4 regions of the Chryseobacterium lactis genome follow, and region 3 is predicted to be linked to each of the others. Evidence: riboswitches for the same ligand, from Rfam matches in the RefSeq annotation. Region 3 holds a riboswitch; each other region holds the start of a gene.
What was found. Region 3 has a riboswitch for cobalamin ahead of metE (5-methyltetrahydropteroyltriglutamate--homocysteine S-methyltransferase). Riboswitches for the same ligand answer to the same signal wherever they lie in the genome.
Positions count from the first base shown of each region.

Region 1: another riboswitch for cobalamin. It lies ahead of EG342_RS07570 (TonB-dependent receptor plug domain-containing protein); the one in region 3 lies ahead of metE (5-methyltetrahydropteroyltriglutamate--homocysteine S-methyltransferase).
Region 2: another riboswitch for cobalamin. It lies ahead of prpB (methylisocitrate lyase); the one in region 3 lies ahead of metE (5-methyltetrahydropteroyltriglutamate--homocysteine S-methyltransferase).
Region 4: another riboswitch for cobalamin. It lies ahead of EG342_RS24375 (TonB-dependent receptor plug domain-containing protein); the one in region 3 lies ahead of metE (5-methyltetrahydropteroyltriglutamate--homocysteine S-methyltransferase).

Region 1 covers NZ_CP033924.1:1,764,254-1,768,066, forward strand. Annotated here, with positions in the region: gene EG342_RS07560 (MbnP family protein) at 1-622, shown strand, start outside; gene EG342_RS07565 (cytochrome-c peroxidase) at 654-1,673, shown strand; cobalamin riboswitch at 1,839-2,023, shown strand; gene EG342_RS07570 (TonB-dependent receptor plug domain-containing protein) at 2,134-3,813, shown strand, end outside.
Region 2 covers NZ_CP033924.1:4,087,748-4,091,560, forward strand. Annotated here, with positions in the region: gene EG342_RS18130 (hypothetical protein) at 1-359, shown strand, start outside; gene EG342_RS18135 (transporter suffix domain-containing protein) at 411-662, opposite strand; cobalamin riboswitch at 1,114-1,304, shown strand; gene prpB (methylisocitrate lyase) at 1,717-2,625, shown strand; gene prpC (bifunctional 2-methylcitrate synthase/citrate synthase) at 2,612-3,766, shown strand.
Region 3 covers NZ_CP033924.1:4,336,576-4,340,388, forward strand. Annotated here, with positions in the region: gene EG342_RS19325 (hypothetical protein) at 97-864, shown strand; gene EG342_RS19330 (Lrp/AsnC family transcriptional regulator) at 1,017-1,478, opposite strand; cobalamin riboswitch at 1,633-1,816, shown strand; gene metE (5-methyltetrahydropteroyltriglutamate--homocysteine S-methyltransferase) at 1,997-3,813, shown strand, end outside.
Region 4 covers NZ_CP033924.1:5,461,649-5,465,461, reverse strand. Annotated here, with positions in the region: gene pafA (alkaline phosphatase PafA) at 1-914, shown strand, start outside; cobalamin riboswitch at 1,045-1,221, shown strand; gene EG342_RS24375 (TonB-dependent receptor plug domain-containing protein) at 1,255-3,093, shown strand; gene EG342_RS24370 (YncE family protein) at 3,110-3,813, shown strand, end outside.

The sequences.
Region 1 (3,813 bases), 2.6 Mb from region 3:
AGCAGATGGAAACGAAATCCCTTATAAAGTAAATGACCTGGATCAGGGAGCAACTGTGGTGGATCAGTCGAAACCTGAAACTCTTCGTTACATTTTAGGGAATATACCTTCCGGAGAATATAAAAAGATAAAATTCGGTTTGGGTATAAAAAAAGAACTTAATATTTTAGATCAGCTAAGATTTCCTAAATTTTATGCAACTGCCGGAGCCAATGATACTCAAATGATGTGGGAATGGGGAGCAGGATATCGTTTCACGAAACTGGAAGGGTTTTATGGTACGGACAATAAACAAATGTCAATCCATACCGGTAGCACTATAAAAGGCTCTGAGGGTAACTACACGCAAGGTGTAGATGCTTACAGAGATATTACATTGGACCTCCCAAAGAATGCTATTGTTGATAATAAAGCTCCTAAAATTTCCATTAAAGCAGATTTTGATAAGCTTTTAACCGGTAAAATCAATACCATCGTTCTTACTTCAGGAACAGGGATGGACGGTAATGCAACCCCCAACATTCATACAGCGAATCAGATGGTGAAGTTTGTAGATAACATTGGAGGCAATGGTTCAGGGGATATTTCCGGGATGTTTTCGGTGAGCAGTGTTGAAAACTAGAAATCAGAACATCATTCTTTTTACTTTTAAAATGAAAAAAATCTTCAGTATTTTATCCGTCCTCATCCTGTTAATATCTTGTAATAATGATTATTATGAGCCTCTTTCCAATGAGAATCCTGAGATTTCGCTCAATATTCCGTTCGGATTTCCTGAACTTAATAAGTCGGTGAGTTCCAATAAGCCTACAAAATATGGTATTGAGCTGGGTGAAAAACTATTTCAGGAAAAGAGGTTGAGCGCAGACAATACTATTTCGTGTTCCAGTTGTCATATTCAGTCCAATGCTTTTGCGGATCATAATGCACAGGCGATAGGTATTCAGAGCAGAGTAGGATTACGAAATGCACCGGCGGTTCAGAATATGATGTTTATGAAGTTTTATAATTGGGATGGTAATATTCTTCAATTGGAGAAGCAGCCATTGGTACCTATCATTACCCATGAAGAAATGGGTTCTTCCATTCTGGAGGTGATCGGGAAAATCAAAGATGACCTCATTTATAAAGATTTATTCAGAAAGACCTTCGGAGATGAGAACGTTACGCCTGAAAGAATTTATAAAAGTATTGCTCAGTATGAGTATACATTGGTTTCTGCCAACAGTAAATATGATAAGATAAAGCGAGGTGAAGATGAAAAATTTGCGGAAAGTGAAACACAAGGTTATGTAACTTTTCAACAGAAGTGTGTAAGCTGTCATAGTACAGAGTTATTTACCGATCAGAGTTTCAGAAACATTGGATTTCCTGTTAATCCGAATACCAATGAAGCCGGACGTGGAAGAGTTACCGGAATTCCGGAAGACTATATGAGTTTTAGGGTTCCCTCATTACGGAATGTGGAATATACAGCTCCTTACGGAAGTTTTGGACAGTTTCCAACATTGAGAGCTGTTCTTGATTATTTTGATAAAGGGGTTCTGAATGCCGATAACCTGGATCCCGTTTTTAAACAGAATGGGAATAGAATACCGCTTACAGAACAGGAAAAAATCAACCTTATTTCGTTTATGAAAACATTGAGCGATCGTGAATTTGTGAAAAAATAATCTATGTAGAAACTCACTTCATGACCGTTTGTAAATCGACTCAATACAATCAGGATTCGAGGTTTTAATTAATGAAAGATTCCGTTATATTTTTAACGGAATCTTTTTGTTTATCCATTTGATAATCATTTTATTCTGCGTCGCATTGTATCTTGCCGGAATTTTCTATCTTTGCCGGAATTTGGTGAGCCATAATAAGCTCTTAAAAGGGAATCCGGTGAAGATCCGGAACAGACCCGCTGCTGTAAGCTCCGCACCAAAGTTTTTGAAAAATAAATCCACTGTTTTGTAATGGGAAGGATTTCAAAAATGGAGTAAGTCAGAAGACCTGCCAGAAAATTAATCGTTTGACGCTTTCGTGGAATAAAGCTTAGGACAACAATGATACTGTGCAGTGACTACTGTGCTTTGTCGTTGCTTTCTTACATCCATTAGCGTCATCATTATCCTAAATGAGCTAATGGTGGCAAAACAGACTACATTACAACTGCATAAAGTCGTTTTCACAGTATTTGTGTTGACTTCTCAATTTCTATTTTCTCAATCGAAGAAAAACGACAGTATCAAAGAAAAAGCAATTAAGGCTGTCAATATTTATAAAAAGAATTTTAAAGAAATTCTCCCAGCCCAGACCTTACAGGGTGAGGAATTGGAAAGACTGAACAGTCACTCAGTTGCCGATGCCTTACGGTATTTTTCCGGAGTGCAAATCAAAGATTACGGTGGAATAGGAGGATTGAAAACGGTTAATATCCGAAGCATGGGAAGTCAGCATGTTGGGGTCTTTTATGACGGAATTCAGTTAGGAAACGCTCAAAACGGATTAGTCGATCTGGGACGGTATTCTCTGGATGACCTGGAAGAAATATCGTTATACAACGGACAGAAAAGTGAAATTTTCCAACCTGCCAAAGACTTTGGTTCCTCGGGATCTATTTATTTACAACCTAAAACACCTGTATTTACCGGAACGAAAAAGACGAATCTTGTCATCAGGGCAAAAAGTGCTTCCATTGATTTATTTAATCCTTCCTTTCGCTTGGAACAAAAAATTTCACCCAGAATTTCTGCAAGTTTTAGTGGTGAATTTCTCCAAAGTGACGGTATTTACAGATATCGCTATACCAGAAAATATCCTAACGGAAAAACGGCTAATGATACCATTGCCAAAAGATATGATTCCGATATCAAAGCAAAACGTTTTGAAACATCCGTGAACGGAACTGTAAACAACGGAAGCTGGAACATCCGGGGATATGGCTATCTGTCAGATCGTGGTATCCCGGCTCCTATTGTCAACAACCGCTTTAAAGCGAGAGGAGCAAGAATGATTGATGAAAATTACTTTGTACAAGCCAATCTGAGGAAAAAACTGTTTCCAAAATTCGAAACCCAGCTCAAGGCAAAATTTGCTTATGATTACACCCATTTTAATGATACTGTACTATCACAAGCGGTTTACCCTTCACAAAATACTTATATCCAACGGGAAGTGTATCTTTCCTCTTCCAATATATATTCTATAAATTCCAATTGGGATGTTAGTGTAAGCGGAGACTTTCAGTACAATAATCTGGATGCCGACCTGAAGAACTTTTCTTATCCAACCCGATATACAACATTAGTTGCATTGGCTACCACCTATCAGTGGAATCGGTTCAAGTTTTTAGGAAGTCTCCTGGGTACATTTACTTTTGAAGAAGTAAGAAAAAATAAAAGACCCGACGACAGGAGAGAGTGGACGCCTGCTTTATTTATGAGTTATCAGCCTGAGGCAGTTCCGGAACTTACACTAAGGGCTTTCTACAAAAAGATTTTCAGGCTTCCTACTTTTAATGATCTGTATTATACGAATGTTGGAAGTACTTTCCTGGAACCTGAATTTACCTTTCAGCATGACATTGGATTTACTTATCAGAAAAAATATGATCATCCCATATTGAAAGGATTCTATGTAAAAGTAGACGGGTATTATAACAAAGTAAAGGATAAAATTGTTGCAGTTCCTACGACGAACATGTTCCGCTGGATGATGCTGAATCTTGGAAAGGTAGAAATCATCGGAGTTGATATTAATGCACAGGCAGAAATCATGTTGGGAGTAGTGAAGCTTAAACCTTTATTATCCTACACCTATCAA
Region 2 (3,813 bases), 250 kb from region 3:
ATGTAGTAGCTTACACGCTCTACATGCGAGGCGCCAGTATAAGTCCCAATGAACTTGCAGAATCTACCGGCCAGGCTTGGCTGAGAAAATTCAATTATTTAGGAGGAGAAAAATGGGACGGATATTCCGTGATTCCAAAAGGAAAGGCCGTAGGATTCTACAGATTAATAGATAAAACTTTTTTTCATTCAGCAATTACAACAGGAAATATGGATTATATCCGATCTGTAAATGGCTTTAAGCTGGGATCAGGATGGAATGAAGCTGTAGATCTAAGCTGGGTTTTAGGCAAAATGAACGAAGACGGAACCTTTAATTATGACGGAACAAAAATAGAAGTATATATATCTTCTTTATAACAATTCTTGCAAGACAGAAAAAGTGGTTTAACCGACTTTTTCTGTCTTTTTTTATCTTTTTTTCCTTTTAAAAAAGAAGAATTCAGACAGCGATTCTTTTATTTTTTCCATATAATCTTTTCCCGATAAAGTAATGGTGATGAGGAATAAAGCTTCACCAATAATCAATATCACTAAAACCGTGGCCGCCTTATCCGGAAAATCCATAAAAGAAAGAATCGGAACTCCTACTAAACATAATGTTCCGATTCCCAGAAAAGTGTATTCCAGCTTACTTTTTAAATTATACTTTTCCTTCGACATTTTGTTGGTTTTTTCATGACAAAGCAACTTATTTTAATTATACAATCTGTACGTTTTGTAAGCCAAGTGTATATTCATGGCGATGAAGTGTCATTTTTATAACTTGAAATCAGATTGAATATCTTTTTCAAAAAGAATAAATAAAAAGTACTTTTAATTCGAATCATCCAAAAGGTTGAAATCTATTTTAAAAATTCATAAATATTTAATATTATTTTGCTCAAAAAAATAAAAGGTACATTATCATCTTTTATTCATCGCATAATTTTGGTGTTAAAAAATTATAAACATTTCCAAAATTGATTGCTTTTTACTTATAAAAACAAAAGATAAAAACAAAATATCCCTCATATTTTCAATGGTTTAAAGCTTTTTTACAATAAAAAACAAATCCCGGTGCGGCTGTTTCAATAAAATGGCTATATTTACCACCAAGGAGTTCTTAACACCTTCTTTATCAACCGAAACTGGTTACACTTAGCCGTGTATTAAAAGGGAATCGTGTGCAAATCACGAACTGTCGCGCAACTGTAAGTAACACCAAGGTTTTTATCCAATCATGTCCACTGTTTGCTCCGGTAAATGGGAAGGACGATAAAAACTGTTACAAGTCAGGAGACCTGCCTATTTCGAATTGACGATGCTTTCGCGGTCTGAAGCTTATAGTCAGGTATGATACGGTACAGATAACATTGTGAAACAATATTTCTAATCATGTTATTCGTTTTTAGATAAATATTGCAGTAAAGCTGCATTATTGTGTCTATTTATCGTATTTCCCTTTCTTCAATTTTCTTTTCCCTTAAAGTTATCGTGAAGCTCAATAAGAATTTTTACAGGTTTAACCATTAAAAAATTGAGGATATGCAAACACGATATTACATTCATCCCGATCTGAATTATCAGGTAGAGATAGGAAAATCATTTAAAATAAGCTTTTTAGGTTTAAATTTTTGCCCTCATTCATATTTTAATTGGGTCGGTTTTTCCAGCCGGCTATCCCTATACAAATAATTTTCTGCTACATCTATTCAACTAAATTATACATATTAAAATGACTAAAAATGAACGCTCAGGGTCTCCCGGATTACGATTTCGGGAAGCCATGAAAAAAGAAAACCCTCTTCAGATTGTAGGAACTGTCAATGCCAATCATGCATTACTGGCACAACAGACAGGCTTTAATGCAATCTACCTTTCAGGAGGAGGAGTTGCTGCCGGGTCGTTAGGAATTCCTGATCTGGGAATCACTACTCTTGAAGATGTTTTAATCGACATCCAACGGATTACCAACGTATGCGATCTGCCTTTAATGGTGGATGTAGACACAGGATTTGGGCCTTCAGCATTTAATGTAGCCAGAACAGTCAAATCTCTTATCAAAGCCGGTGCTGCTGCTTTACACATTGAGGATCAGGTGGGAGCCAAACGTTGCGGCCACCGTCCCGGAAAAGAAATTGTAAGCAAAGAAGAAATGTCGGATAGGTTAAAAGCTGCTGTAGACGCCAGAACGGACGATGATTTTGTAATTGGCGCCAGAACAGATGCCTTTGCAGGTGAAGGATTAGAAAAAACGATAGAAAGAGCAGTAGCTTATAAAAATGCCGGAGCCGACTTCATTTTTGCAGAAGCTGTTCCTGATTTAAGTTTTTACCGAAAATTTGTAGAGGCTACAGGAATTCCTGTATTAGCCAATATCACAGAATTTGGAATGATAAAGATGTACACTGTTGATGAGCTTAAAAATGCCGGAGTAGGATTAATCCTCTATCCGTTATCTGCTTTCCGTGCAGCCAACAAAGCGGCTCAAAATGTATTCGAACATATCCGGAAAGATGGTACACAAGCTCATGTACTCAGCACGATGCAAACCAGGGAAGAATTGTATACAAGCATCGGATACCATGATTATGAACAAAAATTAGATAACCTTTTTAAAAAGAATAATGATGTCAACAAGTAATGAACCAACCTTCAAACCAAAAAAAAGCGTAGCCCTTTCAGGAGTAGCAGCCGGCAATACCGCTCTGTGCAGTGTCGGCAAAAGCGGAAATGATCTTCACTACAGAGGATATGACATCCTGGATCTTGCTGAGAAAACTCAATTTGAAGAAGTGGCCTATCTTTTAATATATGGTCATTTACCTACCGAAGCGCAATTGAAAAATTACAAGGCTAAGTTGAAATCTTTAAGAGGGTTGCCTCATTCCGTAAGAAATATTCTGAAAAGTATTCCTGCAGCAGCGCATCCTATGGATGTCATGCGTTCTATGGTATCGGCAATCGGTAGTATTCAGCCGGAAAAAGACGACCATAATATGGCTGGAGCCAGGGATATTGCTGACAAATTATTAGCTTCTTTCAGTTCAGGTTTGTTGTATTGGTATCACTATACTCACAACGGTAAAGAGATCGATGTAGAAACAGATGACGATACTATCGGCGGCCATTTCTTACACTTGTTACACGGGAAGAAACCTTCAGAATCCTGGACAAAAGCTATGCAGATCTCATTAAACTTGTATGCAGAGCATGAATTTAATGCCTCAACTTTTACCAGCCGCGTTATTGCAGGAACAGGTTCTGATATTTATTCTGCCATTACAGGAGCTATTGGTGCTTTAAGAGGTCCTAAACATGGTGGGGCTAATGAAGTGGCATTTGAAATTCAAAGCCGTTACAATTCTCCGGACGAAGCAGAACAGGATATTCGCCAGCGAATTGCCGGTAAAGAAGTTATTATCGGATTTGGACATCCGGTTTACACAATATCCGACCCTAGAAATGTAGTGATTAAAAAAGTCGCAAAGGAACTTTCGGAAGAAGCTGGTGATATGTTGCTTTTTGATGTTGCAGAAAGATTGGAAACGATCATGTGGGAAGAGAAGAAAATGTTCCCGAATCTGGACTGGTTTTCTGCTGTATCCTATCATTTAATGGGAGTGCCAACCCTTATGTTTACTCCATTATTTGTCATTTCAAGAGTAACAGGATGGAGCGCCCATATTATCGAACAGAGACAAGATGGAAAAATAATACGGCCAAGTGCCAATTATACAGGTCCTGAAAATAAAGAATTTGTACCGATCAACAACAGAAAATAATTGAAAATCAGAATTTTAAAGTGGCTGGAATATCAACATTTCTCACT
Region 3 (3,813 bases):
AAATAGATAAAGTTGGCCTAATCCTTTAATTTTCAAATTTAAAGCCTTAATTTTGCCACGAAATTTAAAAAATTCGGATTCTTCACTGCTATGTACATGAAAAAAATGATGGTTGGGCTTTCTTTAGCACTATCTGTTACTACTATATCGGGGCAAAAAACTCCCGCGAAAAACAATAGTCTGACACCTTATAGTTATCAGACTTTCAATTGTGATAACAAAGGATATTTTGATTCCGCCAAATATAAAAAAGAGGAAATAGACGGAGTAAATAAGCTTTTGTATCAGTTCAATGGGGTTCAATTTGATACACAACCCGTTTTTAAACTTTCTAATCTTGAAGAAATTCGTAAAAACAGAGAAGAATATCTTCAGCAACTGGAAAACCAATATCAGGAAAAGAAAAAAGAATTATACAGCCTTGAAGTGATTAATCTTCCGATGTGGAAAAAATTACAGCAGGAAACCATCCAGTCTTTTGAAAATGAATATCAACTAAACAAGGAGGAAATTATTGCCTATTCTGACCCTTCGTCTCTTAAAGACAGCAAGTTTTACGGATCCTGCAAAGAGCATATTGATGCGATCTCATCTCCTGATAGAGAGAAGATGTTTACAGCATGGAAAAACTATATTGAATTGAAAAGCAAAAGCAATGCTGATCCGAAAGCAGTATTGGCAAGATTCAATGCAAAGCTGAATGATCCCCAAAAAGAAGACTACGCTTTAATCGACATGATCGGACTTAGTTTTCACAACTGTGCCAACAGTAGTTTCAGACAGAAACGTGAAGAGGAAGGAGTTGCTTACAAAGACTTCGACAAACTTTTTATTAAACTGAAAAGAACTTGCGATGAGCCATAAGATTTCTTGAAAATTGATTTTTTTTAAAAATATAATGACAGTATCCCCTTTGGATGCTGTTTTTTATTGATTTAAGTGATAAAAACTTCTGACTTTTCCCGGGAGAATTTATATTTTAACACTTGCTGAATTGCTATAAAAACTAAACTTTTTCATATCGTAACTCCGTGTGTATTCTTCACTTCAGCCATCACAAAGGTGCTGTGGGTACTTCCGATAGAATCTACTGATCCTAGCTTATTGAATACAAAATCCTGATAATGTTTCATATCCCGCACCTGAACTTTGAGTAAAAAATCAAAATCTCCGGAAATATTATAGCATTCGGCTACTTCTTCAATGAGGAGGATATCTTTTACAAATTGATTGCCTATCGCCCGGTCGTGGATTTTCAGTTTAATCTGACAAAACACAGTAAAGCCACGATTCAATTTCTCAGCTTCCAATACCGCTGCATAATGTTTGATATAGCCTTCCTGCTCCAACCTTTTAACCCGTTCAAAAACAGGAGATGGTGAGAGGTTGATTTCTTTGGCAAGCTCCTTTATCGTCAATTTAGCATTCTTTTGCAGGATTCTTAGCAGTTGAAGATCCTTTTCATCAAGTCTTTCCACAGGATATTATTCTTTTTAGCGTTGATTTTTTCAAAAATAAAGAATATTTATCTTTTAAAATAATTAAAAACAAAATTTTATCCTTAAGTTTTGAAATTACACCAATTAAACCACTCAATTATATATCTTTACACCCTATTTTGTTCTTTAAAATACTTCATCAAACGGAAGAGGTTTTACATAACGTAGATTAATAGGGAATCGTGTGAGAATCACGAGCTGTCGCGCAACTGTAAGTAACAACCAAAGGTTTTTATCCGTGTATATCCACTGCCAGAGCGGGAAGGATGATAAAAACCGTTACAAGCCAGGAGACCTGCCTGTTCTGAATTGACAATGCTTTCGCGATTTGAAGCTTTGGGTCATACAGATGATACTTTTTGAACGTGTCCCGACGTTAACGGAAAAACTACGTCCTTATTGTATCTCTCTGATTTCCTTTCTTCTTTCTCCAAAAGTATTGTGAAGCATCCAAAGAGCTTTTAAAATCATAAGTTTAATTTAAAAGTGTAAAAGAAATGCAAACACACCTTCTTGGCTATCCGCGAATTGGTAGCAACAGAGAACTAAAAAAAGCCTGTGAACAATATTGGGCAGGCAAAACATCAATTGATCAGCTTCTGGAAACCGGAAATGCAATCAGCCATCAAAACTGGAAACTTCAGCACGATGCAGGAATAGACCTTATCCCTTGTAATGATTTTTCCTATTATGATCAGGTATTGGATATGACTTTAACAATAGGAGCTATTCCCGAGCGTTATCAGGAAATAGCTTCTGATGAGTCCCGGTCTGAGCTTGACCTTTATTTTGCAATGGCGAGAGGATATCAGAAAAACGGATTAGATATTACAGCGATGGAAATGACCAAATGGTTTGATACCAACTACCATTACATCGTTCCTGAGTTTCAAAAAAATCAGTCATTTAAATTATTTTCAAACAAAATCATCAATGAATTCATTAGTGCCAAACAGGCAGGAATTAATGCAAAACCGGTTATCATTGGTTTGATTACTTATCTTCTTTTAGGAAAAGAAAAAGAGGAGAATTTTGATAAACTGGACCTGGTTTCAAACCTGCTGCCTGTTTATATTCAAATCCTGACAGAGCTTGAAAATCAAGGGGCAGAATATATCCAGTTTGATGAACCATTCCTTGCGTTAGATCTTGATAATAAAGCAAAAGAAGCCTATGAATTGGTTTACAACGAGATCAGAAAACAATTTCCAAATCTTAAAATTATTGTAGCGACTTATTTCGAAGGATTAAAAGACAACACCTCTCTTGCAGTACATCTTCCTGTTGATGTATTACATATTGATCTTGTACGAAACCCGGAACAGCTTGAAGAAATTCTACCATTGCTTCCCAGATCATTAAGTCTTTCTCTGGGCATTGTAGATGGAAGAAACATCTGGAAAAATGATTTTGAAAAATCGTTGCAGTTGGTTAAAAAGGTAATCCATGAAATTGGAACAGAAAGGATATTGATTGCTCCTTCATGTTCATTGCTTCACTCTCCTTTTGATCTTGATTCTGAAAAAGATGAGGCTATTTTATCTCCTGAAATTAAAGAATGGTTAGCTTTTGCCAAACAGAAAGTTCATGAAGTTGTTGCTTTAAAAAAATTGGCAAACAATCCTGATTATCATGCTTTACAACTGTTGGCAGAAAATAAAAAGGCCATAGAAACCCGTAAAGTTTCAACTTTAATTCACAATCAGGAAGTAAAAAACCGTATTGCTATAATCACTGAGGATGATGCGCAAAGGAGAAATCCATTTAATGTAAGAAAAGAAATTCAGCAGAAAGAATTGCAACTTCCTTTATTCCCGACCACAACGATCGGTTCATTTCCTCAAACCAAGGAAGTGAGAAGTTGGAGAGCCCAATTCAAAAAAGGAGAACTTACTGCAGAACAATATGATACTTTATTGAAACAGGAAACGGAAAGGACCATCCACTGGCAGGAAGAGATCGGAATTGATGTACTGGTTCATGGAGAATTTGAACGTAATGATATGGTTGAATATTTTGGCGAACAGCTTTCCGGATTTGCCTTTACCCAAAACGGATGGGTTCAGAGCTATGGAAGCCGTTGTGTAAAACCACCTGTCATTTACGGTGATGTACACCGCCCCCATCCTATGACGGTGTATTGGTCAGAATATGCTCAATCGGTGACAAAAAAATGGGTAAAAGGAATGTTAACCGGCCCTGTAACTATTCTTCAATGGTCTTTTGTACGGGATGATCAGCCTCGCTCATCAACGTGTAAACAAATTGCTCTCGCCATTCGTGATGAGGTGAATGACCTTGAAAAAGCAGGGAT
Region 4 (3,813 bases), 1.1 Mb from region 3:
GTGCAAAAACCCCTACATTCCCTTACAGCAATTTAGCTCAGGATTATCAGACAAAAAAAGATAATATTCGTTACACTCCTTTTGGAAATACATTGACCTTGAAATTGGCGGAAGCTTCTGTAGAAGGTGAAAAACTGGGTGGAGATAATATTACGGATTTCTTAGCCATCAACCTGGCTTCCACAGATTATGCAGGACATAAATTCGGACCTAATTCTATTGAGGTAGAAGATGTGTATATCAGACTGGATCAGGATTTAGCAGAGTTTTTCAAATATCTTGATTCCAAAGTAGGAAAAGGGGAGTATACTGTTTTCCTTTCTGCTGACCACGGAGGAGCACATTCTGTAGGATTCCTTAAAGAGCATAAAATCACCACCGGTTTCTTTGGTGAAGGTGCAGAAAAAAATCTTAACCAAAAGCTGAAAGATAAGTTTGGAGCAGATAAATTAATCAATGCTATTGATAACTATCAGATATATTTTGACAGAAAAGTATTGGCAGATAGTAAACTGGAATTGGATGATGTAAGAAATTTTGCGGTAAAAGAACTGGAAAAAGATCCTACTGTTTTATATGCTGTTTCTGTAGATAAAGTGCAGGAGTCAAGTATTCCGGAGCCTATTAAACAAAGAATCATCAACGGAATCAACAGACAAAGAAGCGGAGATATTCAATTGATTTCTCACGACTCTATGCTTCCTCCATATTCTAAAACGGGAACAACACACAGCGTGTGGAATTCTTATGATTCACACATTCCGTTAATCTTTATGGGATGGGGAGTGCAGCACGGAGAAAGCAATAAAGCTTATCATATGACGGATATTGCACCTACGGTTTCTTCTTTATTGAAAATCCAGTTCCCAAGTGGAAATGTTGGAAATCCAATTACAGAAGTTATAGGTAAATAATTTAAAAAAGATATATACTTTATAATGGCTGCTTTCAGTATTGAAGGCAGCTTTTTTATTGTTACCGATCAGTAAATATCCGGAGTATGGCAAGCTATATTCTCCTTTTTGTCTAATACATTTAAAAAGCTATCTTTGCAAAAATTTTGGTTTCCAGGATATTGGAATGAAAAGGGAATCGGGTGTAACCCCCGGACTGTCCCCGCAACTGTAAATCGCAACAAAAGTTTCTGTAAAAAGCCACTGTCTGAAACGGGAAGGCACAGAAAGCGAAAGTCAGGAGACCTGCCAGAATCATAATCAAAAAAACATATTGCTTTCGGAGGAAAAGTAAAAGAGTATGGATATAAAAAGATCTTTAGTACTGCTTTTTTCATCGTATGGTTGTTTTCTTTTTGGACAGGAGAAGGCCATTGATACTATTTATATTTTCGACAGTCAGATGAATAAAGTAAAGCTTTTTCATCCTGTAAAGACCATTACGACTGAAGATGCCGAAAAAAACTCCACCAATCTTTCTGACCTGCTGAGATTTCAGTCACAACTCTATATTAAAGAAAACGGACGAGGTGCTGTTTCTTCTCCATCGTTCAGGGGGACCACGGCCCAGCAGACTGCTTTTGTCTGGAACGGGATCAATATAAATTCTATGTTTTTAGGGCAGGGAGATATCAATAATATTTCCTTATTTGGCTATGATCAGATCGGAATAAAAGCTGGAGGAGGAAGTGTAATTTATGGAAGTGGAGCCATCGGGGGAAGTATTCATTTGAATAATGATCTGAATTTTAACAAAGGATTTCATGGTTCTTTATTTTCAGAAGCAGCTTCTTTTAGTACCTATAATAACTTTGTTAAAGGGTCTTACAGTAATGATAAATTCAGCTTTAAGGCTTCCGGAAATTATTCAGCAAGTGAGAATAATTATAAGGTAGAAAACGAAGGGAAAACGTATACAAACGATAACGGACAGTATTATAATACCAATTTCAATATAGCTACAGCTTATAAAATTGCCCCTCATCATCAGATTTCATGGATTTCTGAATTCTTTAATGGAAGACAGCATTATCCTGTTTTTTTTGGAGATCTTGAAACGAAAACGAAGTATCATACTCAGAATATCCGAAGTCTTGTTTCCTGGGATTGGAATGAATCCAAATTCAGCAACTCATTCAAAGCCGCTTACACGGAAGAGAATTTCCAATATTTCAGCAATATTGACAAACCTTATACCAGTGGAGGAACCGGGAAAAACTATATCGTGAAAAATGATTTCAATTATTTCGTACATCCGAAATGGAATATCAATATCATCGCGGAATATCAGCTGAATAAAGGAAACGGAGAAGGAACTTCAATGGTGGGAGACGTTCACAGAAATATAGGTTCTGTTTCCGGATTATTAAGATACTTCACCACAAAAGATTTGCGTTTTGAGGCAGGAATAAAGAAGGATTTTGTGGAGGATATAAGTTCACCCGTTTTATTTTCTTTTTCAGGAAAATGGAATGCTGTAGATTGGTATCATGTAGGGTTGGATGTTTCCAGAAATTTCAAATTTTCAACATTCAATGACCTGTACTGGGGACAAGGTGGAAATAAAGATCTGAAGCCTGAAACATCCTATCAGTTTGAATGGAGAAACCAATTTATGGCAGGAGATTTTAAACTTTCTGTAATTCCGTACTATATGAATATCCGGGACATGATCAGATGGCTTCCGACACTTGCCGGATATTATGCAGCATTTAATACTGCAAAAGTAGAATCTTACGGGTTGGAGTCACAGTTGGGATACGAAAAAAAGTTTGGAAAACATATTTTGAAATCGAATCTGGGATATTCTTATACCAAATCTACAGATCTTAGTATTAAAAAACAGCTGATGTACGTACCTTATCACAAATTTACAGGAAGTATTGATTATCAATATGATTTTGTGAAAGTATATGTACAGGGAATGTTTAACGGACGTACCTATACAGATTCCAATGAAACAAAAGGTGCTGCACTTGATCCATATTTTGTAATGAATGCTGGTGCCGGTTTCACATTTTATAAAAATTATACGCTGGGCTTTAAGGTGAATAATATTTTTAATACAACTTATTACACGATGCTTTCTTATCCTTTACCACAAAGAAATTACAGTGTAAATCTCAATATCAACTTTTAAAATAAATTAATTAGATATGAATATCAGAAAAATTTTACCTCTTGCGTTTGCTTCTATGTTACTTTTCAATGTGTCTTGTAGCTCAGATAGCAGCGAAATGATTACGATGCCAACCACTCTTGAAAACGGAGTTCTTATTTCTAATGAAGGTGGATTTACTACTCCTACTGCAGATGTTTCTTTTGTAAGTAATAATCTGTCTTATGGGTTTAATAAAGTGTATTCAACAGCAAATAACGAACAATTAGGAAAAGTACTTCAGACGATTGGGTTCAACGGAAGTAATGCCTATCTGGTTTCTAATATTCCTAATAAAATTGATATTGTAAACCGTTATACTTTCAAAAAACAAACTACAGTAACAACTAATCTTGATGGTGCCAGAGGTATTGCTTTTTCCGGGAATCAATATTATGTAACCAACAATAATTTTGATACAGGAAAAAGAAAGCTTAACGTGTATAACGTTGCTGACAACTCTTTTGTGAAAAGTATTGATTTTACTAATGCTGCAGAAAAAGTAGTGGAAGCAGCAGGGAAAATTGTTGTACAAACTGACGGAATAGGATATGATGCAAGCTGGAACCCAATCCCAACGGGATACACTGTAACTGTGGTAAACCCATCTTCAAATACCGTAAGTCAGGTGATTAATCTTCCGACAAACGGAATTATCAGAGATCTTATTTCCTATCAGGGAAATGCTTATGCATTGGCTTC